3 regions of the Mesorhizobium sp. LSJC285A00 genome follow, and region 2 is predicted to be linked to each of the others. Evidence: predicted binding sites of a transcription regulator. Region 2 holds the regulator's gene; each other region holds the start of a gene.
The links. Region 2 encodes LexA, which represses DNA repair genes until DNA is damaged. Its sites were predicted from a motif close to TGTTCNNNNTGTGTTCNG; they were not measured.
Positions count from the first base shown of each region.

Region 1: the regulator LexA is predicted to act here: its motif matches at 9,471-9,488, upstream of parE (DNA topoisomerase IV subunit B).
Region 3: the regulator LexA is predicted to act here: its motif matches at 7,246-7,263, upstream of X726_RS161645 (PA0069 family radical SAM protein).

Region 1 covers NZ_AYVK01000001.1:190,289-200,864, reverse strand. The annotation lists gene X726_RS165630 (nitroreductase) at 1-559, shown strand, start outside; gene X726_RS165635 (hypothetical protein) at 671-2,572, shown strand; gene X726_RS165640 (CoA ester lyase) at 2,569-3,444, opposite strand; gene X726_RS165645 (MaoC family dehydratase) at 3,444-3,896, opposite strand; gene X726_RS165650 (DUF2336 domain-containing protein) at 4,048-5,169, shown strand; gene X726_RS165655 (FUSC family protein) at 5,174-7,243, opposite strand; gene parE (DNA topoisomerase IV subunit B) at 7,346-9,400, opposite strand; gene cpaB (Flp pilus assembly protein CpaB) at 9,658-10,563, shown strand.
Region 2 covers NZ_AYVK01000024.1:112,904-123,479, forward strand. The annotation lists gene X726_RS149825 (ComEC/Rec2 family competence protein) at 1-2,366, shown strand, start outside; gene lexA (transcriptional repressor LexA) at 2,360-3,142, opposite strand; gene X726_RS149815 (GntR family transcriptional regulator) at 3,345-4,109, opposite strand; gene kynU (kynureninase) at 4,277-5,524, shown strand; gene kynA (tryptophan 2,3-dioxygenase) at 5,631-6,467, opposite strand; gene X726_RS149800 (AMP-binding protein) at 6,464-8,089, opposite strand; gene X726_RS149795 (alpha/beta hydrolase) at 8,256-9,086, shown strand; gene glp (gephyrin-like molybdotransferase Glp) at 9,132-10,337, opposite strand; gene moaC (cyclic pyranopterin monophosphate synthase MoaC) at 10,338-10,576, opposite strand, start outside.
Region 3 covers NZ_AYVK01000005.1:79,697-90,272, reverse strand. The annotation lists gene X726_RS161605 (MFS transporter) at 1-668, shown strand, start outside; gene X726_RS161610 (cell wall hydrolase) at 805-1,989, shown strand; gene X726_RS161615 (AtpZ/AtpI family protein) at 2,255-2,647, shown strand; gene X726_RS161620 (F0F1 ATP synthase subunit A) at 2,713-3,471, shown strand; gene X726_RS161625 (F0F1 ATP synthase subunit C) at 3,538-3,762, shown strand; gene X726_RS161630 (F0F1 ATP synthase subunit B) at 3,854-4,453, shown strand; gene X726_RS161635 (F0F1 ATP synthase subunit B) at 4,464-4,955, shown strand; gene X726_RS161640 (ribonuclease HII) at 5,171-5,869, opposite strand; gene X726_RS161645 (PA0069 family radical SAM protein) at 6,017-7,171, opposite strand; gene X726_RS161650 (glycosyltransferase) at 7,322-7,825, shown strand; gene X726_RS161655 (hypothetical protein) at 8,078-9,052, shown strand; gene X726_RS161660 (hypothetical protein) at 9,042-9,473, opposite strand; gene moaB (molybdenum cofactor biosynthesis protein B) at 9,598-10,152, opposite strand; gene X726_RS161670 (4-(cytidine 5'-diphospho)-2-C-methyl-D-erythritol kinase) at 10,139-10,576, opposite strand, start outside.

The sequences.
Region 1 (10,576 bases), on a different contig from region 2:
GCTGACCCGAAACTCCGCACCGATTCCTGAATTGAAGGAACCGGCGCCCAGCGATGCCGATATCGCGACCATGATCGCGGCTGCAAGCCGTGTGCCCGATCACGGCCGACTGGAGCCGTGGCGCTTCATCCTTTATCGCGGCGAGGCGCGATTCGAGATCGGCAGGAAGCTGGCGGCGCTCGCCGAACAGCGCGAAGGGCCGCTGCCGGAAAACCGCCGCAACCAGGAGCTTGCGCGGTTTTCCCGCGCGCCGCTGGTGATCGGCGTGGTGTCGGTTCCGAAGGACAATCCAAAAATCCCGCAATGGGAAATGTTCCTGTCCGGCGGCATGGCGGCGCTGAACCTGATGATCGCGGCCAACGCGCTGGGCTATGGCACCAACATGATCAGCAACTGGTATTCCGACGTCGCGGAGGGCAGGGCGATCCTGGGGCTGGCGCCGCAGGAGCGCGTCGTCGGCTTCATCCATGTCGGCTCCTACCAGGGCCCGGCGCCGGAACGGCCGCGGCCCGATCCGGCAAAGCTCTATGCCGATTATACTGGGCCGTGGAACGGCTGACACCCGAAAGCGATTCCCCTTTATTTAAACACAGGCTAAGACAGCGGCTTCGGCGATGCGTTGGGGGTTGGCGCATCGACCATGGGGATTTTTTTGGGGGTCGCCGGCGACATGAAGAAACGAGACTCGCTGCGAACCCGGCTGCGCTATGGGTTTGACAAGAGCATGGCGGCCGGGCCGATCGCGCTGATCGGCTGGCTCGCCGTCGCTTCGCTGCTGATCATCATCGCCGCCGCGGCTTTTCTTGCGGTGACCCGCATCGCGCCGGAGGGCGGCGAACCACTGAACTTCTTCGAAGCATTCTGGGAATCGCTGATGCGCACGCTCGATTCCGGCACGATGGGCGGCGACACCGGCTGGGCCTTTCGTCTCGTCATGCTCTTTGTCACGCTCGCCGGAATTTTCGTCGTGTCGGCCCTCATCGGCGTGCTCAGCGCCGGCGTCGACAGCAAGCTCGATGAATTGCGCAAGGGCCGTTCGCGGGTGCTGGAGAGCGACCACACCATCATCCTCAACTGGTCGCCGTCGATCTTCGACGTCATCTCCGAACTCGTCATTGCCAATGCCAGCCGCCGCCATCCGCGCATTGTCGTCATGGCCAATATGGACAAGGTGGCGATGGAGGACGAGATCGCCGCCAAAGTCGGCAGACTGGGCAATACACGCATCATCTGCCGCAGCGGCGACCCGACCGACCTCTACGATCTGGCCATCGTCAACCCGCAGACCTCGCGCTCGATCATCGTGCTGTCGCCGGACGGCGACGATCCGGATTCGCAGGTGATCAAGACGGTGCTGGCGCTGGCCAACGACCCGAACCGGCGCACGGCGCCCTATAACATCGCCGCCGAGATCCGCGACGGAAAGAACGCCGAGGTCGCCCGCGTCGTCGGCGGGGCCGAGGTACAGCTTGTCCTGGCCGACCAGCTGATCTCGCGCATCGTCGTGCATTCGAGCCGGCAGTCGGGTCTCAGCGGCGTCTATTCGGAGCTGCTCGATTTCGACGGCTGCGAAATCTACACCACCGAGCAGCCTGATCTCACCGGCAAGACCTTCGGCGAGGCAGTGATGGCGTATGAGCATTGCACGCTGATCGGGCTCTGCGACCAGCAGGGGCGCGTCAATCTCAACCCGCCGTCGGAGCTGGTAATCGGCAAGGACATGCGCGCCATCATCATTGCCGAGGACGATGCCGCCATCAAGCTGGGAAGCGCCGGAGCCAAGATCGATGCCGCGGCGATTCTTCGCCATCAGCCCATCGAGGCGAAGCCGGAGTGCACGCTGATCCTTGGCTGGAACCGGCGCGGTCCGATCATAACCTATGAACTGTCGCGCTATGTCGCGCCTGGTTCGATCCTGACCATCGCCGCCGATACGCCAGGCCTCGAGCAGGAAGTTGCCGGGCTGCCGGTCGTCGGCGACAATCTGTCGGTTTCCTGCCGGATCACCGACACGTCGAGCAGCACAGCACTGGCAAGCCTGGACGTGCCTTCCTACGACCACGTGCTCGTCCTCGGCTACAGCGAGACCATGGCAGCGCAGCCCGCCGATACGCGCACGCTGGTGACGCTGCTGCATTTGCGCAAAATCGCAGACGATGCCGGCACGCATATCTCGATTGTCAGCGAAATGATCGACGTGCGCAACCGCGAGTTGGCGGCGGTGACCAAGGCCGATGACTTCGTCGTCAGCAACCGGCTGGTCAGCCTGATGCTGGCGCAGGCATCGGAGAACCAGCATCTCGCCGCGATCTTCGATGACCTGCTCGACGAGGAGGGCTCCGAAATCTACATGCGTCCGGTCGGCCACTATGTCGCCACCGATCAGCCGGTGACGTTCTGGACGATCGCGGAATCGGCGCGGCTGCGCGGCGAGATCGCCATCGGACATAGGCGCGTTCGCGCTGCGCAGAGTGATGAGCGGGCTCTGGGCGGCGTCACCGTCAACCCGTTGAAGTCGCAAGCGCTGGCCTACCTGCCTGAGGACCGGGTCATCGTGCTGGCGCGGGACTAAACCCGGACTGCCTTGGCGCGAGCCAGAAGCCGTTCGGCGAGCCTGAGATGCGGCCGGTCATACATCTTGCCGTCAATGCCGACCACGCCGGGATTTCCGGCCGCCTCGAAGGCCGCGACGATGGCCTGCGAGCGTTGCACTGCCTCCGCCGATGGCGTGAAGGCGGCGTTGATGACCGGCACTTGCGCCGGATGGATTGCCATCTTGCCGGTAAAGCCGTCACGCTCGGCCTCCGTGCATTCGGCTTCGAAGGCGGCCATGTCGCGAAAGGCAGGGAAGACCGTGTCGATCGCCGCGACTTCGGCTGCGCCGGCGGCGAGGATGGTCATGGTGCGGGCAAGGCGGAAGACATCGGTGTATCGACCGTTGTCGTCGCGCGCAGCCCGCGCACCGATCGCCGCGGACAGATCTTCGGCACCCCAGGTGAGGCCGGCAAGCCGGGCGCTTGCCCCGGCATAGGTCGCGGCGGCCAGCAACCCAGCAGCGGTCTCGGTAATGATCGGCAGGATCTTGATCGCGCCATCCGGCAATCCGTTTTCGGCCTCATGTACGCGGAGCTTTACGGATAGCTGCTGGACATCCTGGCCGCTGTTCGACTTCGGCAGCATGATACCGTCGGGTTTGACCGGAACCAGGGCGGCCAGATCATCGTCGGTCAACCCGGTCGATAGGTCGTTGACTCTGATATAGATGGCGGAGCTTGTCTGCTGCCTGTTGCCGGCAATAAAGCGTGCTGCGATGTCGCGTGCCGACGGCTTGTTTTGTGGCGCCACGGAATCCTCAAGGTCGACGATGACCACGTCGGCGCCGGCGCCAAAACCCTTCTCAAGTTTCTTTTTGGAATCCCCGGGCACAAACAGCAGCGAGCGCATCAGGCCGCCTTTTTCATCATCATCGCCTGGCGCGTGCATTTGGCAACGAGGACATCGTTCTGATTGTAGGCGTGATGCTCGAACTCGACGATGCCGCGGTCCGGCTTCGATTTCGAGTCCCTGACTGAGAGCACCGTCGTTTCGACACGGATGGTGTCGCCGTGGAAGACCGGGTGCGGAAACACCGTCTCCTTCATGCCGAGATTGGCAATTGTGGTGCCGACGGTGATGTCATTGACGGAAATGCCGATCATCAGGCCGAGCGTGAACAGCGAATTGACCAGCGGTCTGCCCCATTCGCTCTTGGCGGCGAAGTCGAAGTCGATGTGCAGCGGCTGCGGGTTCAGCGTCATCACCGAGAACAGCATGTTATCGCTTTCGGTGACGGTCTTGCGCAGCGTGTGCCGAAAGACATGTCCGACGACGAACTCTTCGAGATAAAGCCCGGGCATCGTTTTTCTCCTCCGCTGCCTGACGGTTGATAGGCGCTGCCCATGCCACCCGCAAGCCAGTTAATAAACATGGTGAACCGTTCGTAAACCATTTCTGCCTAGGGTCATTCCTGGGGCCGGAAGCTTTCCGGCAAGGGGCGTAGCAGGCAGTATGGTTGTCTCGCATTTTCTCAAATGGATCTACACCGCGAGAGTTTCGGAGCGCGCCGCGGCGGCGAGCGCGCTGGCCCGCGCCTACGTCAATTCCGACCTGCCTTTCGAAGACCGTTGCGCGGCCGAAGCGGCGCTGACGCTGCTGCTCGACGACGCCTCGTCGAAGGTGCGGCTGGCTATGGCCGAAGCGCTGTCGATGAGCCATCACGCGCCGCTGCAGATCATCAGCGCGCTTGCCTCCGATCAGCCGGAAGTGGCAGCCCTGGTGCTGGCGCGCTCCCCGCTGCTGACGGACGCCGACCTGATCGACCGCGTCGCGGCCGGGCACAAGGCGACGCAAAAACTGATCGCCGACCGGCCGGTCGTTTCGATGGCGGTTGCCGCGGCAATCGCCGAGATCGGCGAACCGGAAGCGTGTGCGGCGCTGCTCGCCAATGACGGCGCCGATATCGCGTCGCTCAGCTTCCGCCGCATGGCCGAGCGGCATGGCCATATCGCTCATTTGCGCGAGGCAATGGTCACGGATGTGCGGCTGCCGGCCGACTGCCGGCACATGCTACTGGTCAAGCTCGGCGAAACGCTGAAGGCTTCGCCGCTGGTGATGGCGCTGATGGGGGCGGCCAGAGCCGAGCGCGTCACGCGCGATGCTTGCGTCAAGGCTTCGGTGCGGCTGGTCGAAGGCACGCGCGCGGAGGAACATGCGGCACTTATCGAACATCTGCGCCTGCGCGGCGACCTGACCGCAAGTTTCATCATCCGTGCCATTGCCCACGGCAAGGTCGACTTTTTCGGCTCGGCCCTGGTTGCGCTCAGCCAGCAGTCGGAGCAGCGGGTGCGGGCCTTGCTCGCCGGCGGCCAGGACGTTGCGTTGCAGGCGCTGTTCCGCAGCGCCGGCCTTGCCGCTTCCACCCATGGCATCATGCTGCGCGCGCTCAAGATCTGGCGCGAAGTCGCCAACGGCAAGCGCCTCGCCGGCGTGCAGGAAGTCAGCTGGCTGATGCTGAAGGAACTCGGAGGTCAATCCACTGAGGGCGATCTCGCCGGCCTGGTCAAGTCGATCCATCTCGACGCGCTGCGGGAAAACGCGCGCGGGCATGCGCTGGCGATAGCCGCGGCCTGACGCCCTAGCCACGATCCCTGGTGAAGAAATCCGGGAAATCCTCGATCGCGGCGGCGATGATGCGCAGCGAGGCTGCGATCTGCAGCATATCCGCACCGCCGCTGCGCTCTGAAAGGCTGGCTGCATATTGCCGGGCCACAGTGACAGTTGCTGTCTGTGGATCGCCGGTTGCGCGAAAGAGCAGTTCACGCGCGAGGCCGCGCAGGAAATTGGCGATCGAGAGCGCGGTGTCGGTAGGAGTGGACGGCCTCTGCTGCGCGGCGCGCAGGCGCAGGATTTCGAGGCCGACGGTAACGGCGGCGACCCCGCCGCCCAGGATCGCATCGCCTTTCCTGCCGGCATTCTGCAAGAGCGGCATCAGCTGGTTGATGCGGTCATAGGCCAGGCTCTCGAAGGCCGAACGCCGCGGTACCCGCTCGTGCAGACACAGCCGCGCCAGATCCTCGCGCATGGCGCGCACGATGCGGTTGGCCGCGCGCCATGGATCGACCGGCAGCACCACGATGAAGACGCCGATGGCCAGCAGGATGCCGACCAGCACCGACGCCGAGCCGGCGAAGAACGGGCCTGGGGCATAGGTCATCGCCTGATGCGGGCTGAGGAAGGCGAGGAAATTGATTGCAAACGCCGTCGCCACGCCGACGGTGCGTGGATTGGCCATGCCCAGCGCCGTCGGTACCAGGATCGGCACGACAAACAGCGTGAACCAGCCGAAGCCGGGCAGGGCAGGCAGCGCGACCTGGCCGACAAGGAAGGCAAAGGGCAAAGCCAGCAGCGTTCCCTTGAAGAAGCCCCAGGACACCCGCACCGGGTCAGGCCGCGCGGCGAAAAGACTGGAGACGACGGCAACGAGGATGACGGTGCCGGCCGCGTCGGACCATTTCGTCGTCAGCCAGAAGGCGGCGACCGCCAACGTGGCAAGGCCGGCGCGTATGGCATTGCGCGAAGCCCCGGGATAATCGCGGTGCACCACCAGCGCAGGCGGCTGCCTGTTGCTCCGGCTGGGGCCCGTCACCGGTGCGCGCAGGGCGTCGAGGCCGCGCAGCACCTGCTTGAAGGCTTCGGCGAAATCGGCGGCGATGGTGAGGCGGGTTATGGTGCCGACCCTGTCGTCGCCCTGATCGGTCGAGGCGTCGGGCATTTGCCGGGCCTTGCCGGCAATCGCGTCGAGCCGCGTCACCCAGGGCGACGTGTCGTCCAGCGCCTCGGGCGTCGCTGCCAGCTCGCTGACCAACGACTGCAGTTCGGAGCGTACCGGAATGAGCGCTGCGTTTTTCGGCGCGGCATGCGAATGCAGCGCGCGCGCCGCCGACAGCGCCGAGAGAAGCTGACCGATGGTTAGGCGGACCGGATGGGCGCGGGTGGCGAAGCTCGGTGCTTCGAGCCGGGCATAGGCGCGCATCTCGGCCAGCATCTGGGCGTCGGTGATCAGCTTGCGGTGCAGGCCGGCCAGCGTCGCCGGGTCGCCACCGGAAAAAGCGCCGCCTGCATAGGTTGCAAGGTCGAGGATGCTGCGCTTCAGCCTGGAGATGATGGCGTCAGCGGCCAGCTTGGGCAGGATCAGCCGGCTGGTCAGGCCGGCGCAGACGATGCCGAGCACGATCTCGGCGCAGCGCGCGACAGCGAGATCGACGACCACGTGCGGCTGGCCGAAAGCCGGCAGCCCAATGATCATCGCGGTATAGCCGGCAAGTGCGGCGCCATAGGCTTCCGGATTGCGCAGCAGCGACGAAACCAGCGTGCACAGCCCAATCCAGACGGATAGCGCCGTGACCAGCAGCCAGGGATTGGTGCCGAAAACCGAGGTGATGCCGATCGCCGCAAGTCCACCGGCCAGCGTGCCGAGCAGCCGGTAAAAACCTTTCGCCAGCACTATGCCGGCGACCGGCTGGGCGACGATGAAGACCGTCATCATCGCCCATTGCGGGTGGTGGAGTTTCAACGCGTAAGCAGCGAGAAGCGCGATCAGACCGGCCGAAACCGTGCGCAGGGCGAAAATCCAATCCGAGCGCGTCGGCTGCGTCAGGCCCGCCAAACTGGTTTCGAAGTAGCTCTTCAGCCGCGCCCGGATCACAAGCTGGTCTCCGTATCGGAAGTGCAGGCTAGAGCAGTTCCAGGAAAAGTTTGAAACGGTTTTCCGCCCGGAACTGCGTCAAAACGAAGAGTCGGCCGGCGCTCAGATATCCAGCACTTCCGTCGCGGCGAATTCGGCGCGTTCCTGGATGAAGCGGAAGCGGGCTTCCGGCTTGGTGCCCATCAGCGCGTCGACAGCATCCTTGGTCGCCGCCACGGCGTCGATGACATCGACCCGGAGCAGCGTGCGCTTCCTCGGGTCCATGGTGGTTTCCTTGAGCTGCGCGGCCATCATTTCGCCCAAGCCCTTGAAACGGCCGATCTCGACCTTGGCGCGGCCGGTGAATTCGGTGCGCAACAGCTCGTCCTTGTGCGCATCGTCCCTGGCATAGGCAACCTTGCCGCCTTGCCGGATCGAATAGAGCGGCGGCACCGCCAGATAGAGATGGCCGCCATTCACCAGGTTCGGCATTTCCTGGTAGAAGAAGGTGATCAGCAGCGAGGCTATGTGAGCGCCGTCGACGTCGGCGTCGGTCATGATGATCACGCGGTCGTAGCGCAAATCCTCGTCGCGGTATTTCGAGCGCGTGCCGCAACCGAGCGCCTGAATCAGGTCCGAAATCTGCTGATTGGCGGCGAGCTTGTCGTTGCCGGCGCTGGCGACGTTGAGGATTTTTCCGCGCAGCGGCAGCACCGCCTGGCTCGCACGGTCGCGCGCCTGCTTGGCCGAGCCGCCGGCCGAGTCGCCTTCGACGATGAACAGTTCGGCGCCCGCGGCGGCATTCTGCGTGCAGTCGGCGAGCTTGCCGGGAAGGCGCAGCTTGCGCACCGCGCTCTTGCGCGACACTTCCTTTTCCTGGCGCCGGCGCACCCGCTCGTCGGCGCGCGCAATCACCCATTCCAGCAGCTTGGAGGCTTCCTGCGGATTGTCGGCCAGCCAGTGGTCGAAGGGATCGCGGATGGCGGTCTCGACAATGCGAATGGCTTCGATCGTTGCCAGCCTGTCCTTGGTCTGGCCGACGAATTCCGGCTCGCGAATAAACACCGATAGCATGCCTGCCGCCGAGATCATCACGTCTTCGGAGGTGACGATCGAGGCGCGCTTGTTGCCGACCAGGTCGGCATAGGCCCGAAGCCCGCGCGTCAGCACATTGCGAAAGCCGGCCTCATGCGTGCCGCCTTCGCCGGTCGGGATTGTGTTGCAGTAGGAGTTGACGAAGCCGTCACCGCCGAACCAGGTCACCGCCCATTCCAGCGAACCGTGGCCGCCCTGCTTCTCGCTCTTGCCGGCGAAGATTTCGCGGGTCACCTGGAAATCATCGCCGAGCGATGCCTTGAGATAGTCCTTCAAGCCGCCGGGGAAATGGAACTCCGCCTTGGCCGGCGTCTGGTCCTTTTCCTTGATCAGCGATGGGTCGCAGCTCCAGCGGATCTCGACGCCGCCGAACAGATAGGCTTTCGAGCGGGTCATGCGATAGAGCCGCGCCGGCTCGAAGGCGGCGCCCTTGCCGAAAATCTGCTCGTCGGGATGGAAGCGGATTTTGGTGCCGCGCCGGTTGTGCACTTCGCCGAGCTGCTCCAGCCCGCTCACCGGAACGCCGCGCGAGAACCTTTGGCGGTAAAGCTGGCGACCGCGCGCGACCTCGACTTCGAGATGGTCCGACAGCGCATTGACGACCGAGACGCCGACACCGTGCAGACCGCCGGAGGTCTCATAGACCTTGCTATCGAACTTGCCGCCCGAATGCAGCGTCGTCATGATGACTTCGAGCGCCGGTTTCTTGAATTTCGGATGCGGATCGACCGGAATGCCGCGGCCATTGTCGGTGACGGTCAGAAACCCGTCGGCCGACAGCTCGACATCGATGAAGGTGGCATGGCCGGCGACCGCCTCGTCCATCGAATTATCGATGACCTCGGCAAACAGATGGTGCATCGCCTTGTCGTCGGTGCCGCCAATATACATGCCGGGACGGCGCCGCACCGGCTCCAGCCCCTCCAGCACCTCGATGTCGGCGGCACTATAGCCCTCGCTGCCGTCCTTGGTCGCAACGGAACGTTTCGTGGCCTGCAGCAGCGGGTCGGCCGGCCGCGCCGGTGTCCGAGCCGATTGGGGCTGCTTTTCCAGATTGCCGAAAAGATCGTTGTTGTCGTCCATGCCTGCCATAGAATCCGGTGCCGCGAATCACCCGTCGATACTGCCACGCTTTTCGGCGCCAAGCGACGGAAGTTCCTGTTACGTTCGGGGATTAAACCCTTCTTATCCTAAAACCTTTCGATAACCAAGCCGGCGGAAATAGGTCCGTGCGGAGCGGGCGCGATTCCTGAATCTTTAACAAAGCGGCCTAGCGTCGCCTCAACAAAACAAAAGACCACGAATGTCAGGGGTTGGTTGTGAGGGGCAAGGCCATAACGATGATTGGCATCGCTGCCGTCTTCGGCGCGATTTCAATCTTTGCCGCGGATTTCTGGGTGAAAAGCCAGGCCAAGGCCGATGCCGAAGAGAAAACGGCGTCGATCCCGGCGCCCGCCGTCCCCAAGATCGTCTTCAAGACCATCGTGGTGGCCAACGCGCCGCTGCGTTACGGCATGGAGCTTGACCGGGCGCAGCTCAGCGAAATCCCATGGTCCGAGGATTCGGTGCCGCAGGGCGCGTTCACCACAGTCAATGCATTGCTCGCCGAAGGCAGCCGCGTGGTATTGTCGCCGATCGAGATCAACGAGCCGGTGCTGATCAGCAAATTGTCGGGGCCGAACGGCCGCGCGACGCTATCCAACATGATGACGCCCGGCATGCGGGCGGTGACAATCCGCACCGACGAGATCGCCGGTGTCGGCGGCTTCGTCATGCCGGGCGACCGGGTCGACGTGGTGCTGACACGCGATGCGGGCGAAATCCAGGAAGTGGCCAAGAACGCGCAGGGCGCTGCCGGATCGACCGTTACCTCCGAGATCGTCGTCTCCGACGCCAAGGTGCTGACCGTGGGGCAGGGCGCCGACGAGCGCCAGACCACACCGCAGATCGCCAATTCCGTCACCATCGAGGTGACGACCGAAGGCGCGCAGAAAGTGGCGCTTGCCCGCACCGTCGGCACCTTGTCGCTGTCGCTCCGCTCGGCCGCAGACGGAGGGGCCGCCAAGGACGGCGTCACCACCATCTCGTCCTTCGGCGGATCGGTCGCCTCCGGCGTCCAGGCCGCTGCCGGCGCGCTGTTCACTGCCGCGACCAAGGAGCCTGAGAAGCCGAAATTCAAGACGATCATCGTGACGCGCGGCACGCAGGTCGAAGAATACCAGGTTCCTGCGCGGGACCAGCAATAACTGCCGGTGGGGA
Region 2 (10,576 bases):
AGCCGCTGCCCCTCGCGCTGCCTGAGCCGCATCCCGGCATAGCGCCCGCGCTGCCCGGTGACGCGTTGCCGGCGCAAGTCACAGCGCCCGGATCTATCGCCCGACTGCGCAGACGGCTTCGCCGCCCGTCATGGCCCGCGCTCCGCCGCAGCCTTGCCGTGGCTGCCGACACGGAGCTCGACCGGGGCGTCGCCTTCCTGCTGGTCCCGGTTTTCCTGGCAGCCGGCGTCATCGTCTACTTCTCGCTGGCCGGCGAGCCGGGCTTTGCGCAGCCAATCGCCATTGTGGTGCTGGCGACATGTTGCGCTGTCGCCACGCGATCGCGGCCGAGGACGCATCTGTTCTGCATGGCCGCGATGCTGTGCGCGCTCGGCGTCGTCGCCGCCAAGGTCGAGACCTGGCGCGCCGGAACGCAGATGCTCGGCTCCGAGATTCAGACACGGCTGACCGGCCGCGTCGTCAGTCTCGAACAGATGGAAAGCGGCCGCATCAGGCTGACGCTCGACGTGGTTTCGACCGCTTACCCCGAGCTGCGCTACGCCCCGGAGCGGGTCAGGCTCTCGGCGCGGACCGTTCCCGCCGATATGACCGCCGGCTCCCTGATCACCGGCTATGCCAGGCTGTTGCCGCCGACCGGTCCGGTGCGGCCGGAGAGCTACGATTTCTCCTTCGACAGCTATTTCACCGGTATCGGCGGCAGCGGCTTCTTTCTCGGCAATCCGAAAACCATTGCTACGCAGGGACCGCCGCCGCTGACCGCACGGCTCTCCTCGGCAATCGAGAACGCGCGCGAAAACATTGCCGACCATATCAGGGGCAAGATCGGCGGCGCCGAAGGCGAGATTGCCGCGGCGCTGATTGTCGGCGTGCGCGCCGGCATCCCGGACGAGGTCAACGAAGCGATGCGGCGCACCGGCATCTACCACATCATCTCCATCTCCGGCCTGCACATGGCGCTGGTTGCCGGCACCATCATGGCGTTGCTGCGTGGCGCCTTTGCGCTGTTTCCCGTTTTCTCTTCGCGCCGGCCGGTGAAGAAATATGCGGCCGCGGCAGCGCTTGTCTCGATCGCCGCCTATCTCGTTATTTCAGGCGTCGTGGTTGCCGCCGAGCGCAGCTTCATCATGCTGGCGGTCATGCTTGTCGCCGTGCTGTTTGATCGCGCCGCACTCACCATGCGCAATCTGGCGATCTCCGCCATTGCCGTCATCCTGGTGTCGCCGCACGAGGTGGTCGGTCCCAGCTTCCAGATGTCGTTTGCCGCCACCGCCGCCCTTGTCGGCGCCTATGCCGGCTGGGCCGATTACCGCGCCGACAAGGTGAGAACGCCGCCGGCAAAGCGCTCCTTCGTCGGCTTCCTGTCGCGAAAATTCGCGCTGGCCATGGGCGGCCTCGCAATGACCTCGATCATCGCCGGCAGTGCAACCTTGCTGTTCGCCATCTGGCATTTTCAGCGTGTGTCGCCGCTCAGCCTGATCGCCAATCTGGCCGTGATGCCGATTGTTTCGTTGATCGTCATGCCCTTTGCCGTGCTCAGCGCACTGGCGATGCCGTTCGGCGCCGACGGGCCGTTCCTCTATGTGATGGGCAAGGGTCTGATGGCGATGATCGCTATATCGGCCTGGATTTCCGAGCGCTCGCCGGTCGACGCCGTCGGGCTGATCTCCATCCGCTCGGTGCTGTTAGTGGCGGTCGCCCTCGTCATCGCCACCATGGCCACCACCTGGCTCAGGTTGGCGGCCGTGCCTTTCGCGCTGGCCGGCCTGTTGACGGTGCCGCAGGTGCTTACGCCAGACGTGCTCATATCCGAGGATGCGCATCTGGTGGCCATGCCGATCGGTGGCGGCGAACTCGCCCTCAACCGCGAACGCTCCAACGAATTCACCACGGACAATTGGAAACGGGCGCTGCGGGCCGAAACCATTATCCCACCTGAGATTTTCGAGGCAACAGATACGCGGTTCGATCTCGATCCGCTCGATCTGCCGCCCGGCTCGCCCTTCTATTGCACCGGCGATCTCTGTATCGCCCGGCACCCTTCCGGAGCCATTGTAGCGCTTGCGAAAGACCGCAAGACGGCGCGGCCGGCCTGTGCCTTCGCGAGCCTGATCGTCATCGATGACGCCACCGCCTACAATCCGTGCCGCGACCCGCTGGTGCTGGTCGTGACGAAGAAACAGCTGGCCCGCGACGGCAGCGCCGCCGTCTTCTTCGATCCGCAATCGGCAGCTGCAGCGCCAACCATCCGCTTCGCCGTCGACAAGCCGTATCGCCCCTGGCACGAGCAACGCCGCTTCTCCCGCGAAGCGCGCGGCCTGCCGCCTTACAACCAGCGTGAAAAGTACAAACCCAAGCCGGCTCAGTAGCGCCGGATCAATCCGACAAGCTTGCCCTGCACCTTCACCCTGTCCGGTCCAAAAATGCGGGTCTCGTAGGCCGGGTTGGCGGCTTCCAGGGCGATCGAGGCGCCCTTGCGGCGGAAGCGTTTCAGGGTCGCTTCCTCATCGTCGACCAACGCCACCACGATCTCGCCGGGGCTGGCTGTGTCGGCATTGCGGATGATGACCGTGTCGCCATCGAAAATGCCGGCCTCGATCATCGAATCGCCCTTGACCTCGAGCGCGTAGTGTTCGCCGCCCATGATCATATCGGGCGGCACCGAGATCGAATGGGTCTGATGCTGGATGGCGTCGATCGGCACGCCGGCGGCGATGCGTCCCATAACCGGGATTGAAATCGCGGAAACGGCATCGTCATTGCCGGCCGACATCGAACGCGACGGCGAGCCCGGCTTGATCTGGCGGCCGAGACCGCCTTGGCCCAACGCGCCTTGTCCTTGGCCGCCTTGCCCTTGGCCGGTTTGACCAAGACTGCCCTGAATGATGCTCGGCGAAAACTTCCTCGCCGCATTGAGGCCTGGTGCGATCGAGTCGGGCAGCCGCAGCACTTCCAGCGCGCGCGCCCGGTTCGGCAGCCGGCGAATGAAACCGCGCTCCTCAAGCGCCGTGATCAGGCGGTGGATGCCGGACTTGGAGGCGAGGTCGAGCGCTTCCTTCATCTCGTCGAAGGACGGCGGGATTCCGCTCTCCTTCAGGCGTTCATGGATGAACATCAGAAGCTCATGTTGTTTGCGCGTCAGCATCGCGGCCCCCAAGGGTTCTGAAACCAGAATCAGAAAAAACAAACCCAGAACAAACACTATCTGTTCCAGTTGTGTTCCGCAACCTTTTAAAGTTTAATGAATGTGTTGACGTTTTGTTCAGCGTAACGTTCGGCGCTGCGAGCGCCGCCTGCGCCCATTGCCGGCAACGGGTGAAACGAAGCCAAAGTGCCCTGCGCGTCGGCTACGACCGCCGCTTCCTTTTCGGACGGGGCTGCGCAGCATCCGCGCCGGGTTCGCTCTGGGCATAGACCTGCAGCGTGTAGCCGATGTGAGCGGTCATCAGAGTTTTCGCACGTTCGACGTCGCGATCGAGGGCCGCTTCCATCAGGGCGGTATGGTGTTCGATCGCCACGGCGTCGCGCAGGGCCGCCACGGCCTTCCGGTGTCCATCCGTGCGACCGGCGGCGGCGCGCAGCGTCGGGACCAGACCCAGAAAGCGGTGATGGCGATGCAATTGGTCGGAAATCGTCGCATTGAAGCGCAGCAGCCAGCTGGATGTCGCGGCACTGAGCAGCGCCGCATGGAAGGCATCGTGTTTTTCGTACCACGCGTCGACCGCATCATCCGATGGATCGTCGAGAACAGACCCGCACCGTGAGAGACGATAGTGGGCGGCAACGACTGCGTCTTCCCACTCACGGTCGCCCTTCTCGATCGATTCCACCAGCAGGGGCAGTTCGACCACCAGCCGCGCACGCGCCAAATCCTCGAGCTCCGCCCGAGAGGCGGGAGCGACCGCAAACCCGCGGTTGCTGATGGCGGTCACAAGCCGTTCCGCCTCCAGCCGCGACAGCGCCTCGCGCAACGGCGTCCAGCCGATGCCGTAGGTGTTGCGCAGCGTGCTCAGCTTCAACGGCGCGGCAGGCGCCAGCCGGGTCGCAAGAATATCGCGCCTGAGCAGGCGATAGGCCACTTCCGTCTTCGAGGTCTGCTCGTCATCCAGCATCGTGATCCATCAGACATAAACGCTCGGCGGATCATTATATATCAAAGCCTTTCAATGGGTGAATTATATATAATGTTTGACAGTTCAAGGGCGATCACTCAAGATCGCCGGCATGTTTGGGCGGCAGGCTCCGCCGCGCGCGTTTGTCCATGGAGGGGCGCCGGATCATGAGCACGACACCCGATCTCGCTACAATCGAAGCAATGGATGCCGCCGATCCGCTGCGCTCCATGCGTGAACGCTTTGTCTTGCCGCAAGGCGTAATTTATCTCGACGGCAATTCGCTGGGTGCCGCGTCACCAGCCGTCTTCAGCGAATTGCAACAGGCCGCCACGCAGGAATGGGCGCAGGACCTCATTCGCGCCTGGAACACGGCTGGCTGGTTCAACATGCCGGTGGAACTGGGAGATCAGCTCGGACGACTGATCGGCGCGGCTGACGGGCAGACGGTGGTCTGCGACACAACCTCGATCAACATCTACAAGCTGCTGCACGCCGCGCTCGGCATGCGGCCGAATCGGTCGGTCATCGTTGCCGAGGGCGACAGTTTCCCGACCGACCTCTACATGGCCGAAGGCGTCGCCTCGACCCGGCCGGGAACGCGGCTGCGGCTGGAGGGCGTCGACGCGGCCGCAATCGAGGACCTGATCGACGACAGCGTTGCCGTCATCCTGGTCAACCACGTCAACTACAAATCCGGCCAGTTGCGCGACATGGCGGCGCTGACGCGCAAGGCACATGACGCCGGCGCGCTGATCATCTGGGATCTCTGCCACACCGCCGGCGCCTTGCCGGTCGAACTCGACCGTGCCAATGCCGATTTCGCTGTCGGCTGCACCTACAAATACCTCAATGGCGGCCCGGGCTCGCCGGCCTTCATCTACGCGGCCGAGCGCCACCATGGTGATATCAGCCAGCCGCTCAGCGGCTGGTGGGGCCATGCGCGGCCCTTTGCCTTCGAGCAGGGCTTTGCCATCGGCAGCGGCATCCGCCGCTTCCTATGCGGAACGCAGCCGGTGCTGTCGATGCGGGCGCTCAAGGGCGCGCTCGATATCTGGAACGACGTCGACATGGCGGCGGTGCGCAGAAAAAGCATCGCGCTGACCGACCTGTTTATCCAGCTCGTCGAAGCCAGATGCGGCGCCTACCGGCTTGAACTGGAAAGTCCTCGCGACGGCAGCCAGCGCGGCAGCCAGGTGTCGTTCCTCCACCCGCATGGCTATCAGGTGATGCGGGCGCTGATCGAGCGCGGCGTGATCGGCGATTTTCGGGCGCCGTCGACCATCCGTTTCGGCTTCACGCCGCTCTATGTCGGTTATGGCGATGTCTGGCAGGCGGTCGAAGCGCTGGAGGATATTTTGCGCACCGGCGCCTGGCAGGACGCCCGCTTCGCGGTGAAGACCGCGGTCACCTGAGGAACTAGAGCAATTTCAGGAAAAGTGTGAAGCGGTTTTCCGTCCGCAATTGCGTCAAATCAAAGAGCTAGAGCATTTCGCCGTTTACGTTAAACGGTGAAATGCTCTAGAGCCGGGTGCGGACCGTCCAGAGCTCCGGAAACAGCACGACCTCCAGCATCTTCTTCAGATAGGAGGCGCCTGAGGTGCCGCCGGTGCCGCGCTTCAAGCCGATGATGCGCTCGACCGTGGTGACGTGGTTGAAGCGCCAGCGGCGGAAATAATCCTCGAAGTCGACCAGCTTCTCGGCCAGTTCGTAGAGCATCCAGTAGCGCTGCGGGTCGCGGTAGACGGTTTGCCAGGCAGCCAGCACTTCTTCGTTCTCGACGCGCGTCTCGCGCCAGTCCGTGCGACTGGCGTCGGCGCCGATGTCGAAGCCATTGCGCGCCAAAAGCAGAAGCGCCTCATCATAGAGCGACGGCGTGGCCAGGATGGCTTCCAGCCTGTCCGTAAGGTCGGGCCGGTGCTTGTGCGGCCCGAGCATGGCAAGGTTGCGGTTGCCGGCCATGAACTCGATAGCGCGGTACTGCCACGACTGGAAGCCCGAGGATTGGCCGAGCGCGTCGCGAAACTCGGTGTATTCGCTTGGCGTCATCGTGCGCAGCACGTCCCAGGCATTGTTGAGCTGCTCGAAGATGCGCGCGACGCGAGACAGCATCTTGAAGCTCGGTTCGAGGCGGTCGGCGCGGATAGAGCGGATCGCGGCGCCGATCTCGTGCAAAGCGAGCTTCATCCACAATTCCGATGTCTGATGCTGGATGATGAACAGCATCTCGTCATGGGCCGAAGACAGCGGCGCCTGCGCATCGAGCACCTTGTCCAGCTGCAGATAGTCGCTGTAGGACATCCGCTCCTTGAACGACATCTGCGCGCCATCGGACGCCGGATCGTGCGGCTTAATCAATTGCTCTTCTCCGCGCGCAACCGGAAGCGCTGGATCTTGCCGGTCTGGGTTTTGGGCAAGGCGTCGATGAACTTCACCGAACGCGGATATTTGTAGGGCGCGATCGTTGCCTTGACGTGGTCCTGCAGGCGTTTGACGGTCAATGCGTCCGGCGAAACACCTTGCACAAGCACGATATGCGCCTCGACGATCTGGCCGCGTTCACCGTCCTCGGCGCCGGTCACCGCGCATTCGGCGACGTCGGGATGCGAGAGCAGCGCCGCTTCGACCTCGGGGCCGGCGATGTTGTAGCCGGCGCTGACGATCATGTCGTCGGAACGCGCGGCGAAGTGGAAGAAGCCATCCTCGTCCTGCGTGAACGTATCGCCGGTGAGATTCCAGCCATCGCGGACATAGTCCTTTTGCCTGGCATCGGCCATGTAGCGGCAGCCGGTCGGGCCGCGCACCGCCAGCCGGCCAGTAGAGCCGCGCGGCAGCTCCCGCATCTCGTCATCGACGATGCGTGCCTGATAGCCGCCGACGGGTTTGCCGGTGGAGGCCGGCTTCATGTCGTCGAAGCGGTTGGAGATGAAGATATGCAGCATCTCGGTGGCGCCGATCCCATCGAGGATCGGCTTGCCGGTCTTCTCAGTCCATTCCTCGAAGACAGGCGCCGGCAGCGTCTCGCCCGCCGAAACCGCGACGCGCAGCGAGGACAGGTCAGCGCCTTGATCCATGGCCTTGAGCATGGCCCGATAGGCGGTTGGAGCGGTGAAGGAAATGGTCGCTTTGTAGGTCTCGATGATGTGGATCATGTTGGGTGGCGTCGCCTGTTCCAGCAGCGTCGCCGCGGCGCCGAAACGCAGCGGGAAGATGGCGAGCCCGCCAAGACCGAAGGTAAAGGCAAGGGGCGGGGAGCCGACGAAGATGTCGTCGGGCGTCACCTCCAGGATTTCGCGGGCATAGGCGTCGGCGACGATCAGCAGGTCGCGGTGGAAATGCATCGTCGCCTTCGGCACGCCGGTGGTGCCGGAGGTGAAGCCGAGCAGGGCGACATCGTCGCGGCCGGTGTTGACGGCAGTGAAGGTGACCGGCTTGTCGAGGGCGGCGCGGTCGAGTTCCGCGTCATGGTTGGCCGTGCCGTCGAAGCCAATGACCTGCTTGAGATACGCACTGCCCTTGGCGCAGGCGGTCATCTCGTCCATCAGCCTTGTATCGCAAAGCGCAACCGTGATTTCCGCCTTGTCGACGATCTTGGCGAGTTCGCCGGCGCGCAGCATCGGCATGGTGTTGACGACCACCGCGCCAACCTTGGTGGCGGCCAGCCAACAGGCGACCATGGCCGGGTTGTTGGCCGAGCGGATCAGCACCCGGTTGCCCGGCTTGACGCCATAATTCTCGACCAGGGCATGGGCGAGCCTGTTGGTCCAGTCGGACAGTTCCTTGTAGGTGCGGCGGCGGCCATTGCCGATCAGCGCGGTGTGGTCGCCGAACCCTTTTTCGACCAGCCTGTCGGTCAATTCGACGCCGGCATTTATGTGGTCGGGATAGTCGAAGCCGTCGAGCAAAAACTCCGGCCATTGCTCCGGCGGCGGCAGGTTGTCGCGCGTGAATGTGTCGATATGCGCTGATGGCCCAAGCATTTTCGGCTGCCCCTGTCTGCCTCGCGCCCATGGCTGAACAAGGCGCAGGATCGCACCAGTCGAAATTTGTTTCAAGCCTAAAATGTTTTTAGGTCGCAGCATTGACGCCGCCCTGTTCGGCGGCCATTCCTGTCGACTGAACTGAAGCCATCCGGGAGGGATGCAGATGCTCCAACATCGTGTTGCCGATTGGGACAATGCCTACGCCAACGGCGACAACATTGCCGGCAGCAATCGCTGGCCGGCCGCGTGGGACACACCGGCACAGGCTTTTCGCGACACAATGTCGGCGTCCGGTCGGGCCAAGCTCGACATCGCCTATGGCGACAGCCCGCGCAACAGGCTCGATCTGTTCCTTCCCGATGTCATGCCCAAAGGGCTCGTCGTCTTCATCCATGGCGGTTACTGGAAGGCGTTCGACAACAAGCCATGGTCGCATCTGGCCAACGGCGCGGTTGCCAATGGCTTTGCCGTGGCAATGCCGACTTACACGCTTTGTCCCGACATACGCATTTCCGGCATCGTTAGGGAAATCGCGGCGGCGATCGGCAAGGCGGCGACGATGGTCGGCGGGCCGGTGATCCTGACCGGGCATTCCGCCGGCGGCCATCTCGCCTCCAGGATGGTGACGACAACGACACCCCTGGCCGCCGATGTGGCGGGCCGCGTGCGCAATGTCGTCTCGATCTCCGGCGTCCATGACCTGCGGCCAATCATGCGGACGGGGATGAACGCGACACTGGCCATCGATGAAGCGGAAGCACTGGCCGAAAGCCCGGTTCTGCTGCGCCCCATGCAGGGCGCGCGCATCACCTGCTGGGCCGGCGGCGGCGAGCGGGCGGAGTTCCTGCGCCAGAATGCGCTGCTTGCCAACATCTGGATCGGCCTCGGCGCCACGACCAGCACAGTGGTCGAGCCGGACCGGCATCATTTCAGCATCGTCGACGGGCTTGCCGATCCGACACATCCGCTGACGCGGACATTGCTGGCGGAGTAACAACCAGTCTTATCTCTTGGAATTAACGGCTTGGATCCGCGACCTTCAGCGCAACATCAGAACGCTGCAAGCAGCGCCTGCTTCTGCCGCCGGAGCGAAGGGCTCGCGCACGATCAGGCCGTTGGCGTCGGCCAGCATTCTCAGCATCGAGGAATCCTGGATGCCGAATGGTGTCGCCACCAATGCGCCGGCTTCTTCCCGGACCACGGCGCGCACATAGTCTTGCCTTAGATCATTGGCCGGCATCGCGGCGCCAAGCTGAGCCTGGCGGATGTCCTGCCGGTGGGGACGGCCGCCGAGCTGCGCCAATAGCGGCTTCAGGAACAATTGCGAGCAGACCAGGCTCGCCACCGGATTGCCGGGCAGGCCGATGCACCTGATATCGCCCAGCCGCCCGAACATCAGCGGCTTGCCCGGGCGCATGGCGAGCTTCCAGAAGTCGAGGTTCATGCCTTCGCCGGTCAGCACGTCATGAACGAGATCATGGTCGCCGACCGAGGCGCCGCCGAGCGTGACGATGACGTCGGCTTTCGCATCGACCGCCTTTTTCACCAGCGCCGCGATCGCTTCCTTGCGATCGGCCGCTATACCGAGATCGAGCGCGCGAGCGCCGACCGACTGCGCCACAGCAGCGACGCCATAGGCGTTGGACGAGATGATCTGGGCGGGGCCAGGTTCGCTGCCCGGTGGCAGCAATTCGTCGCCGGTGGCGATGATGGCGACCAGCGGCCGTTGCACCACGTTCAACCGGGGATGATTGGCCGACGCCGCCAGCGACAATGCAGCCGGATCGAGCACGCGGCCTTTCTCCAGCAGCACGTCGCCTTGGGCAAAATCCAGTCCAAGGCGGCGGATGTTGCGGTTCTTCGCCGTCGGTTCGGTGACCTCGATCCGGCCACCGCCGAGATCGCGAACATTTTCCTGGATGACGATCGTGTCTGCGCCTTCAGGCAGCGGCGCGCCGGTGAAGACGCGCACGGCCTCGGATTTACCCACTGTGCCGTCAAAGCCTCGCCCTGCGGGCGCCATTCCGATCACCGAAAGCCGCGCCGGGGCCGACGCCACATCCTGCGCCCGTGCGGCATAGCCGTCCATGGCAGATGCATTGAAAGGCGGCTGGGTACGCAGCGCCACGACCGGCTCCGCCAGCACCCGGCCGGCCGCATCCGCCAGCGCGACCCTTTCACCGGGCAACGCCACAGCGCCGTCGAGTAGGCGTTGAAGCGCCTCGGCGACCGGAACCAGCGCCATTTACGAACCCGCCTTGTAGTCGCCGGACTTGCCGCCGGTCTTTTCCACCAGCTGTATACCGGAAATCACCATGGCGCGGTCGACCGCCTTGGCCATGTCGTAAATGGTCAGGCACGCGACAGATGCCGCGGTCAGCGCCTCCATCTCGACCCCGGTCTTGCCGGTGACGCGGGCGAGCGCGGTGACCCTAAGGCCGGGCAGCGTGGTGTCCGGTTCGATGTCGACCGACACCTTGGTCA
Region 3 (10,576 bases), on a different contig from region 2:
TGTTTGCCTGGCGATGGCTGCACCAGCCGCCGGAACTGGACAATGCCGGCAGCATGGCCATGGCAAAGTCGGGCGGTCCGGCGCCGCTGCGCAATGTCGAGGTCTGGCGCATCGCCACCGCCATCGGCCTGCTCTGCTTTCCGCAAGTGGCGGTGCTGACCTTTGCCTCGGTCTTCCTGCACGATTTCGCCGGCATGGCCACGCTCACGATCAGCGCCAGCCTTGCCGCGGTGCAGACCGGCGCCATGGTGATGCGCGTCTGGAGCGGCCGCTTCACCGACCGCCATGGCAACCGCCGCTGGTTCCTGCGCCTCTGCAGCATGACAAGCGCGCTTGGCTTCGCGGCCGTCGGCCTGCTGGTCCTGGCGGCAGGAGCCACGCCAGACGCCCATGCCGCGTTGATCCTGGCGATCGCCGTGCTGCTGGTCGTTGCCGGCATTTCGGTCTCCGCCTGGCATGGCGTCGCCTACACCGAACTCGCCACGCTTGCCGGCGCCAGCCGCGCCGGAACCGCGCTCGGTCTTGCCAACAGCTTCGTCTTCATCGCCTTCTTCGTGGTGCCGACCGCCATTCCGGCATTGCTGCTCATCTGGTCGTGGCCTGGCGTCTGGCTGGTGGGCGCGCTCTGCGCCTTGATTGCATGGCCAATTTTCCTGCGGCCGGACTGACGGGTTGCCGGTCGGCAAACGGCGTCCCATTTCGGGCCGCTTCGGAAAAACACGATCAACCGCGTTAACCCCGCATCAAGGTTAATGCTTCACTTTGGCTCTCCAGTGGCTCAGTGGCGTTTCTGGAGAGTTCCCCGTGCATCGACGTGTCCTGAAGCGGCTGGCCGCCGCCGCCGGTGAGAAAAAACGTTCCTTCGTATCGCCATTGGTCATCGGGCTCGGCATCTGGATCGGCTTTCCGACCGTCGTCGCCTACCAGGACATGGGCAGCTTGATTTCCGGCCTCGAAGCTTCGGGCACCCGCTGGAACTCTTATGTCGAGCGCTCCGTCGCCGGCTCGGTTCATGCCGCCGAAATGCCTTTCATCGATTCCGTCACCACCGGTTCGCTCTCGGGCTCGGGCGTGCGCCTGCCCGGCGTCGGCAAGGTCTCGTTTCGCGGCAAGGGCAATGTCGCCGGCATCACGCCCGACGAGGACCGCATCATGCGCGCCGACAAGAAGGGCCGCATCATCCAGGTCTCGCCGGTGGCGCCGCCGAAGAACTTCAATGCCGGCTCGATCTTTCAGCGCACGTCCTCGCTGCTGCGGCCGAGCATGGACAGCGGCCTGAAGCTCGCCTTCGCCAAGCCCGGCATCAAGGGCAAGGAAATCCAGATCGCCCAGGCCTTCCACACCAATGTGGACAAGAAGCCCGATCCCGGCGTGCCGGCCATGCTTGCCGCCCTCGTCAACAATGACAGACCGGACGTGCTGGCCACCGCCTATGCCCAGGCCGAACCAGATTACGCCAAGGCCTCGCCCTTCGAAGCGCTGCTGCAGGACGAGGAGCCGAGCAGCGGGCGCTTCATTCCGCCGATGGCCAAGGGCGATCATTCGTGGATCCAGAACCCGCTGCCGGCCAGCGTCTTCTCCACGAAGGAGCAGGCCTGCCTTGCCAACGGCATCTATTTCGAGGCGCGCGGCGAATCCGTGCGCGGCCAGGCCGCCGTCGCGCAGGTCATTCTGAACCGAGTCCGCAATCCGGCCTATCCGAACTCGATTTGCGGCGTCGTCTACCAGAACGACAACTGGCTGAACCGCTGCCAGTTCTCCTTCGCCTGCGACGGCCGCAAGAAGCGCATCGAGAGCCCCGCCCACTACAAGACCGCGCAGGACGTCGCGATGGCGGTCACCGCCGGCAAGATCTTCATTCCCGAAGTCGGCTCATCGACCCATTACTACGCCAACTATGTCCATCCGGGCTGGGCGCGCACGATGCAGAAGATGACCAAGATCGGCCTGCATATCTTCTACCGCACGTATGGCGGCGGCTGGAGCTGAGCCCTTCGGCTTGCCTGTCGCAAACGAACCGCAAAGGCCCTGGAAGCCGAAATCGGACAGCGGTCGCCGGACGGATTCGGGGCATGTGCCGACCCGATAGTGCCGGGCACGATGTCGCACCTCGCCAAGTGGTTGATTCCAATAGAAAAAATACATGGCTTTGAAGTCCCGCCCGTGGCTTGACGGGCGCAAACCCTCTAACTATGTTGCCGGCGACTTTAGAAGCGGACGGACGGTGACGGTCTGACCGGGCAGGGGGGTTACGATGGCCGACAAGAACGGGCCAGACGGAACCGGAGAAACCGGCCGCGGCAGCAAGCACGAGGCCGACATCCGCGACGAAGATCTCGAACGCCGCCGGCGTGAGCTTGGAGCATCGCTTGCGACAAGACGGCCGGATCAGCTCGAGGGGAATGACGGCGCGAAAGCGACGGCCGGATATGGCCAGGCGCTCAAGCTGTCCAGCGAGTTCATCGCCGGGATAGTGGTGGGTGTGGGCCTTGGCTGGTTTCTGGATCGCGTGGCGGGAACCTCGCCATGGGGTCTGGTCGTCGGCTTGTTGCTGGGCTTTGGCGCCGGCGTGCTCAATGTCCTGCGTTCGTCAGGTGTTGTGGCGGAATTCGGAAAAAGCGAGAAGTCGCACGATCCGAAAGAATGAAATGGCGCGCCGCCAATGGCGCACAAGGACACTTAAGGCCGCTCGCGGTTTTGACGGGGATGTAAATGGCTGCTGACAAGGTCGATCCGATCCACCAGTTCCATATCGTCAAGCTGATTCCGATCAATATCGGAGGCTATGACCTGTCCTTCACCAATTCGTCCCTGTTCATGGTCGCGACCGTGCTCGTCGCATCGGCGTTTCTGTACCTCTCGACCTCCAGCCGCAGCCTTGTTCCCGGGCGCCTGCAGTCGGTTTCGGAAATGGGCTACGAGTTCGTCTCCAACATGCTGCGCGACGCCGCCGGAACGCAGGGCATGAAGTTCTTCCCCTTCGTGTTCTCGTTGTTCATGTTCGTACTGGTCGCCAACCTGCTTGGCCTTTTCCCGTACTTCTTCACCGTCACCAGCCACATCATCGTCACCTTCGGCCTCGCAGCCCTGGTGATCGGAACCGTCGTTGTCTACGGCTTCACGAAGCACGGTCTGGGTTTCCTCAAGCTCTTCGTGCCGCATGGCGTTCCGGTGTTCCTGCTGCCACTGGTGGTGCTGATCGAAGTGATCTCCTTCGTGTCGCGCCCGGTCAGCCTCTCGGTTCGTCTGTTCGCCAACATGCTGGCCGGCCACATCACACTGAAGGTGTTTTCGGGCTTCGTCGTCAGCCTGAGCGCGCTCGGCGCCGTCGGCGTTGCCGGTTCGGTGTTGCCGCTGGCCATGGCAGTCGCGCTGACCGCGCTGGAATTGCTGGTCGCTTTCCTGCAGGCCTACGTCTTTGCGGTGCTGACCTGCATGTATCTGAACGACGCCCTGCATCCCGGGCACTGACCTAGAATTTCCGGCATCTTTCGCCGGATGGAATTGCAACGAATTACAGATCCAAAGGAGTTTAAAATGGACGCAGAAGCAGCAAAGTACATCGGCGCCGGTATCGCTTGCCTGGGCATGGGCGGCGCGGGCATTGGCCTCGGCAACATCTTCGGCAGCTACCTGGCGGGCGCCCTGCGCAATCCGTCGGCCGCCGATGGCCAGTTCGGCCGCCTGATTTTCGGCTTCGCCGTGACCGAAGCTCTGGGCATTTTCTCGCTTCTCATCGCGCTTCTCGCCCTGTTCGGCTGAGCCCCTGTTCGGCCAATATCGGTCGGACGAGCATTGGGAAGAATTGGCTGGCCGCATTCCTGCGGCCATGCCTGATATCAGGGGATAGTCCATGTTCGTGACATCTGCGTTTGCGCAAGAGTCCGCACCCGCCGCTGAAGGCGCCCATACCGGTACGGAAGGCGGCACGCATTCCGGCGCCGGCGTGCCTGCCGAGGCGCACGGCACGTTCCCGCCATTCGATCCGGCGACGTTTCCGTCCCAGCTTCTGTGGCTGGCGATCACGTTCGGGCTGTTCTATCTGTTCCTGAAGAAGGTGGTGATGCCGCGCCTTGGCGGCATCATCGACGTCCGCAGCGATCGCATCACGCAGGACCTCGACCAGGCCGCCAGGCTGAAGGGCGAGGCCGACGCCGCCGTTGCCGCTTACGAGCAGGAACTTGCGGAAGCCAAGGCCAAGGCCAACGCGATAGGCCAGCAGGCCAACGACGCTGCCAAGGCTGAAGCCGAGGCTGCCCGCAAGAAGGTCGAGGCCGCCCTCGACAAGAAGCTCGGCGAGGCCGAGGCCAGCATTGCTTCCATCAAGGCCAACGCCATGAAGGAAGTCGGCACGATTGCCGAGGACACCGCTTCAGCCATCGTCGATGCGCTTGTCGGCGGCAAGACGAGCAAGGCCGAGATCTCGGCTGCGGTCAAATCCGTGGCCCGGTGAGGAGCACATCATGGACGCCACATCTCTCGCAACGCTTTGGGCAACAGTTGCCCTCGTCATTTTCCTCGGCGTTGCCGTTTACATCAAGGTGCCAGGCCTGATCGCCAAGTCGCTCGACGCCCGTGCGACCAAGATCAGCGACGAGCTTGCGGAAGCCCGCCGGTTGCGCGAAGAGGCCCAGCAACTGCTCGGCCAATACCAGAAGAAGCGCAAGGAAGCAGAGCAGGAGGCCGCAGCCATCGTCGCTGCCGCCAAGCGCGAGGCCGACATGCTTGCCGCCGAGGCGCACAAGAAGACCGAAGACTATGTCACCCGCCGCACCGCGCTTGCCGAGCAGAAGATCGGCCAGGCCGAGCGCGAAGCCGTCGCCGAAGTGCGCGCCAGCGCCGTCGACATCGCCGTCGAGGCGGCCCGCACGCTGCTTGCCGGCAAGATCGACGCCAAGGCCGGCGCCGACCTGTTCAAGTCCGCGCTGCAGGACGTGAAGGCCAGGCTGAACTGAGCGGGGTAACTCGCTGACATCAAGCCGCCCGGGCAACCTGGCGGCTTTTTTGTTGAGCGCGGACAATCTCCCCCCTTGAGGGGGAGATGTCGCCAAAGGCGACAGAGGGGGTCGGTGCGACCGGGCGCGACGCATTCTGCTGCGAAGAAGGGCTGGCGCTTCACGCGCGGCGACCCCCCTCTGGCCTGCCGGCCATCTCCCCCTCAAGGGGGAGATTAGCTGTCCAACCCGACAAACCCTTCTTCCTCAACCACCTCAACTCCACCCAGCCTGAACGGCGCGAATGACGCCCGGTGCAGCCTTGCCACCGGACCATGCGCTTCGATCGCGGTGCGGTGCCGCACGGTGGCGTAGCCCATGTGGACTTCGAACCCGTAGCGCTCGTGATGGCTGCCGCAGCCGCACATCATGCGGTCGCGCATCACCTTGGCGACGATCGAGGCGGCGGCGATCGATTGCGAGCGCTGGTCGCCCTTGATCAGCGCGCGGCCTTCGCAGAGGAGGCCCGGCGGCACATCGCGGCCATCGGCCAGCGCCAGCTTCGCCTGGATCGGCAGGCCGGCAAGGGCGCGGCGCATGGCTTCCAGGCTGGCCTTGAGGATGTTGCTGCCGTCAATGCCTTCGGCGCTGACCGAGGCCATCGACACGCCCAGCGCTGACCCCAGGATTTTCAGAAACAGCGCCTCGCGCTGCAAAGGGTTGAGCCGTTTGGAATCGTCTAGCCCGTCAGGAATGTTGGCGGGATCGAGGATCACCGCCGCCGCCACCACCGGCCCGGCCAGCGGACCGCGGCCGGCCTCGTCCATGCCTGCCACCGGCCAAAGGCCTTCGGCCATCGCCTTCGTCTCGAAGGAGAAGTCGGGCTTTTCGACGATTTCGAAAAGAAGCGGAGAATCGGAACGCGCGCGAGCCATGTTGCGGCGAGGTTCGCATCGGCTCCGATTCTCCGCAAGTCCCTCCAGTGGGGCAAGACCGGGAGGGCACCGTCTGCAGGCCGGGGGACAGGCCGGACGGGATTCTTGGGTCGCCTGCCAACCACGAGGGCAGGGCAGGCGCTACTTTCAGAGCAGCATCAGCTGCTCGGTCGCCTTGGCGGCGGCTACAAACTGGTCGGTTCGGAGCGTGCGCCGCTCGGCGTTGAGGCCGAGCCGCTTGGCCGTGATCTCGAAGCGCCGGCCGATCTGCCAGGCATAGGGGCCGGCGCCTTTCATCCGCTTGCCCCATTCCGAATCATAGTCCTTGCCGTCGCGCATCGAACGGATCAGCGACATCACGTGCCGGTAGCGGTCGGGATAGTGGCGCAGCAGCCAGTCCTTGAAGATCGGCGCCACCTCGAGCGGCAGGCGCAGGATCACATAGCCGGCCTCGCGGGCGCCTGCGGCGCGTGCCGAATCGAGGATGCGCTCCATCTCCTGGTCGGTCAGGCCGGGAATGATCGGCGCCACCATGACAGAGGCCGGGATGCCGGCATCGGAAAGCTGCCGGATCGCCTCGAGCCGCTTGGTCGGCGTCGACGCGCGTGGCTCCATGGTGCGCGCCAGCATGCGGTCCATCGTCGTCACCGACAGCGCCACCTTGGCCAAGCCCCGTTCGGCCATGCGCGACAAGATGTCGATGTCGCGCGTCACCAGATGGGATTTGGTGACGATGCCGACCGGATGGCCGCGCGCCTCCAGCACTTCGAGGATCTCGCGCATAATCCGGTATTGTTTCTCGATCGGCTGGTAGGGATCGGTGTTGGTGCCGATCGCGATGGTGCGCGGCTGATAGCCATCCTTCGACAGTTCCTTGTCGAGCAGCCGCGCCGCATCCGGCTTGGCAAACAGCTTCGCTTCGAAATCCAGCCCCGGCGACAGGCCCATGAAGGAATGCGTCGGCCGGGCGAAACAATAGACGCAGCCATGCTCGCAGCCGCGATAGGGGTTGATCGAGCGGTCGAAGGAAATGTCGGGCGATTCGTTGCGGGTGATGATGGTGCGCGGCTTCTCGACCTGCACTTCGGTCTTGAACGGCGGCAATTCCTCCAGCGAATTCCAGCCGTCGTCGAACACATGCCGGCTGACCGGCTCGAACCGGCCGGACGGGTTGATGCCCGCGGAACGGCCGCGGTTGCGATCCGGACGGACGCGCATGCCGCTCTGTTCGATCATCGCATTGGCCATCTCGGCTCGCCCTGCTCCGAAAGCAGCAATGTCCGCACGCACGATATGTTCCATTTTGGCCCTTTCCCAAGGACTGTCGGCTGGCTGTCGAATCGCTCTGTTCATGAAAATAATCCTATTTCGCTGATGAGAACAAAGCAAGAACTTTTTCGTTGGGCCATGCAAAACTGGCGCTGCGCCGGGCTTTCCGCTATTCGGCTAAAAATGCTCAGCGTTCTCATCGAAACCCGGGATGACGAAGAAGGCCTTGCCCGCACGCTCGCCTCGTTGATCGGCGGCGCGGTCGAGGGCGTGGTACGCGATGTCATCGTCTGCGACACCGGCTCGACCGACCAGACGCATCGGGTTGCCGATCATGCCGGCTGCCACTTCGTCGCCGGCGGCATTGCCGCGGGAATCAGGCAGGCGAAGGGTGACTGGCTGCTGTTTCTGGAACCCGGCGCAAGGCTGGCGGAGGGCTGGATCGACGACGTTGTCGCTCACACGGCGCGGCAAACCATGCCGGCGCGCTTTTCCCGTGCGCGCGGCAGCCGCACGCCGTTCCTGTCACGGGTGTTTTCGGGCAACCGGGCGCTGGCCGAAGGGCTGGTCATCAGCAAGCGCCAGGCCGCTGGCCTGTCGAAGAACGCGCACAGCGCCGAAGCCCTTGCGCGCGGTCTCGCCACCAGGCGGCTCGACGCCGAAATCTGGCTGGCGCCGAAGAAGTGATGTTTCTCCCTTTTCCCGTTCCCAGGGAGAAGGGTGCCCGAAGGGCGGATGAGGGGCAGCGTCGGCGTCTCATCCGCATTGGCACGGTCGCAGCACCATCCCTCTTTTTCGCCGCAAAAAGCTATTGTGCATTGCACAAAAGCTGACGCGGGATTAGCATTCCGTTGATGCGGGATATCGGGGTTTGGGTAGTGCCGGAGCGGTAAGCAAGCGCCGCGTCGTCGTTGCTGCCGTTCATATCTGAGGACCCCGATGAACCTTTCGTCCCCTGACAAATCCGGCGCCCCCAGTCTGGAAGCCATTGCCCGCAACGGCAGCCTGCTCCGCCGCATTGCGGTGCGTATCCCGACCTATCTGTCCGACCTGCGCGAAAATCCCGCATGGCTGCCGATGTTCGTGCTTGCCCGCACCATGCCGGCGCGCAAACTGCACTGGCTTGGCGCCAAAGCCGCGCGCCCCGCGCAGAGTGCCGGAGCGACGATGTTCAGGGGCGTCGACCTCAAGTCGATCGTCGCGGCGCTGCGCGCCGATGGCCTGTTCTCCGGACTGGTCCTTCCGCAGGCAATCCACGAAGAGATCGCCAGCTTTGCTCAGAGCACGCCGTGCTTCGGCAATTTCGACCGCCGGCTCGAATTCATGCCCGGAGAACACGCAGAAGCCGAGAAGCGGTTCGGCCGCTCTTTGCTCAGCGGACACTATTTCGAGCGCATCCTCGGCTGCAAGGCGGCACTCGCCATCCAGAACGACCCGCTGCTGCTCGACATCGCCCAGCACTATCTGGGCGGGCAGGCAAAGCTGATCACCACGCGTGTCTGGTGGAGCTTTCCGACCGGCGAGGCTTCCGACGCCGACAAGAACCTTGCCTCGCTCGGCAAATATCATTTCGATCTCGACGACTGGCGGATGCTGAAATTCTTCTTCTATCTCAAGCCCTGCGATGCCGGCACCGGCCCGCATGTCTATGTCAAAGGCAGCCACAACAGGCGCAGCCTCAAGCACCAGTTGACGCTGCTGGTCGGCCATCCGGCGCAAGACGTGCTCAAGGTCTATGGCGACGACAGCCCGGTCACGCTGACCGGCCAGGCCGGCCTCGGCTTCGTCGAGGACCCGTTCGGCTTCCACATGGGCACCGTGCCGTCCACCACGCCACGGCTGATGATGGAGGTCGGCTTCGGCGTCTCGCCGCCCTCGCGCCGCCGCTTCCACGGCGAACCGGTCATCCGCTGAGGCCGGAGCGGATCTCGACCGGCATCCAGCGCGCTTGCCGCCGGGCAATGCGACCCTCTTTGTTCTCGGCATCATAGTCCATTGGGACCGGCTCGCGGTTGAACCGCGGCCGGTCATCCAGCGCATTGACGATGACGATCGCTCTCGGTTCGCCGTCGGTGGTCACAGCAGCGACATAGACGCCGCAGTCCCGGCAGATGAGATAATCGGCGGTGCGCAATCCGAACCGGTATCGGTGCAGCCGCGCCTCGTCCTCGACCGAGACGATCAATCGGCCCTGCGGATCGGCGGCGGCGCGCGAACCATGCCGGACACAGAACGCGCACTGGCAGGCGCGGATCTCCACCTCGGCCGGCTCGATTCCCGTTTCGAACGTCAGGTGGATGTTGCCGCAATGGCAGCCGCCGCGGTGCGCGCTCATTGGATCTCTTCCGTCTTGACTTGGCGACAGACTATCCGCCCGACGACCCGGAGGAAATGACCTCTCGAAGGCGCAGCCGCCATTCTGCCTGACAAAGGCAGCACTTGGCCGGCTTTGCCTTGGTTTACGAGGCGGCCTTGCCGCGCCGCAAATGCTCGTCCAGGCGCGGCATGATCTCGACGAAGTTGCAGGGCATGTGGCGGTAGTCGAGCTGCGGTTTCAGGATGCCGTCCCAGGCCTCCCTGCAGGCGCCGGGCGAGCCCGGCAGCACGAAGACGAAGGTGGCGTTGACGACGCCGCCCGTCGCCCGACTCTGCACTGTCGAGGTGCCGATCTTGTCGTAGGAAATGCGGTGGAACACTTCGGAAAAGCCATCCATGCGCTTCTCGAAGATCGGCTCCAGCGCCTCCGGCGTCACGTCGCGGCCGGTAAAACCGGTGCCGCCGGTGGTGATGACGACATCGATGTCTTCGTCGCGCGACCAGCCCAGCACCTTATCGCGGATTTTCTCCAGGTCGTCGGTGACGATGTCGCGCGCGGCCAGGACATGGCCGGCCTCGACGATGCGATCGGCCAGCGTCCGCCCTGATTTGTCGTCGGCAAGGCTGCGCGTATCGGACACCGTCAGCACAGCGATGCGCACCGGGATGAACGGGCGGCTTTCGTCAATTTTGGTCATCGGCCCCCTCTGAAGCGATGCTTCGTGTCGCGGCGACAAACCACTCCGGTTCGCGGCTGCGGATCTCGGCGGCGGCGCGCTTCGCGACATTGCCGGTCTCGAACAGCCCGAAGCATGTCGCGCCGGAGCCCGACATGCGCGAGAATCCAGATCCGGCCCTGTTCAGCAGGGAAAGCGCTCGGCCGATGGGCGGCTGGATCGCCTGCGCCGCCGGTTCGAGATCGTTGCGGGTGATCTCCAGCCAGTTGCGGACGCTGTGGAAGTCAAATGCACGCGGCAGCGGCGGCAGTCCTTCATTGTCGCGTTTTTCAAGTGCATTGAACACATCGGGCGTCGAGACGGCGACGCCGGGATTGACCAGCACCAAAGCGAGCGCCGGAAAATCCGGCACCAGCGACAGCTCGTCGCCGACGCCACGCGCAAC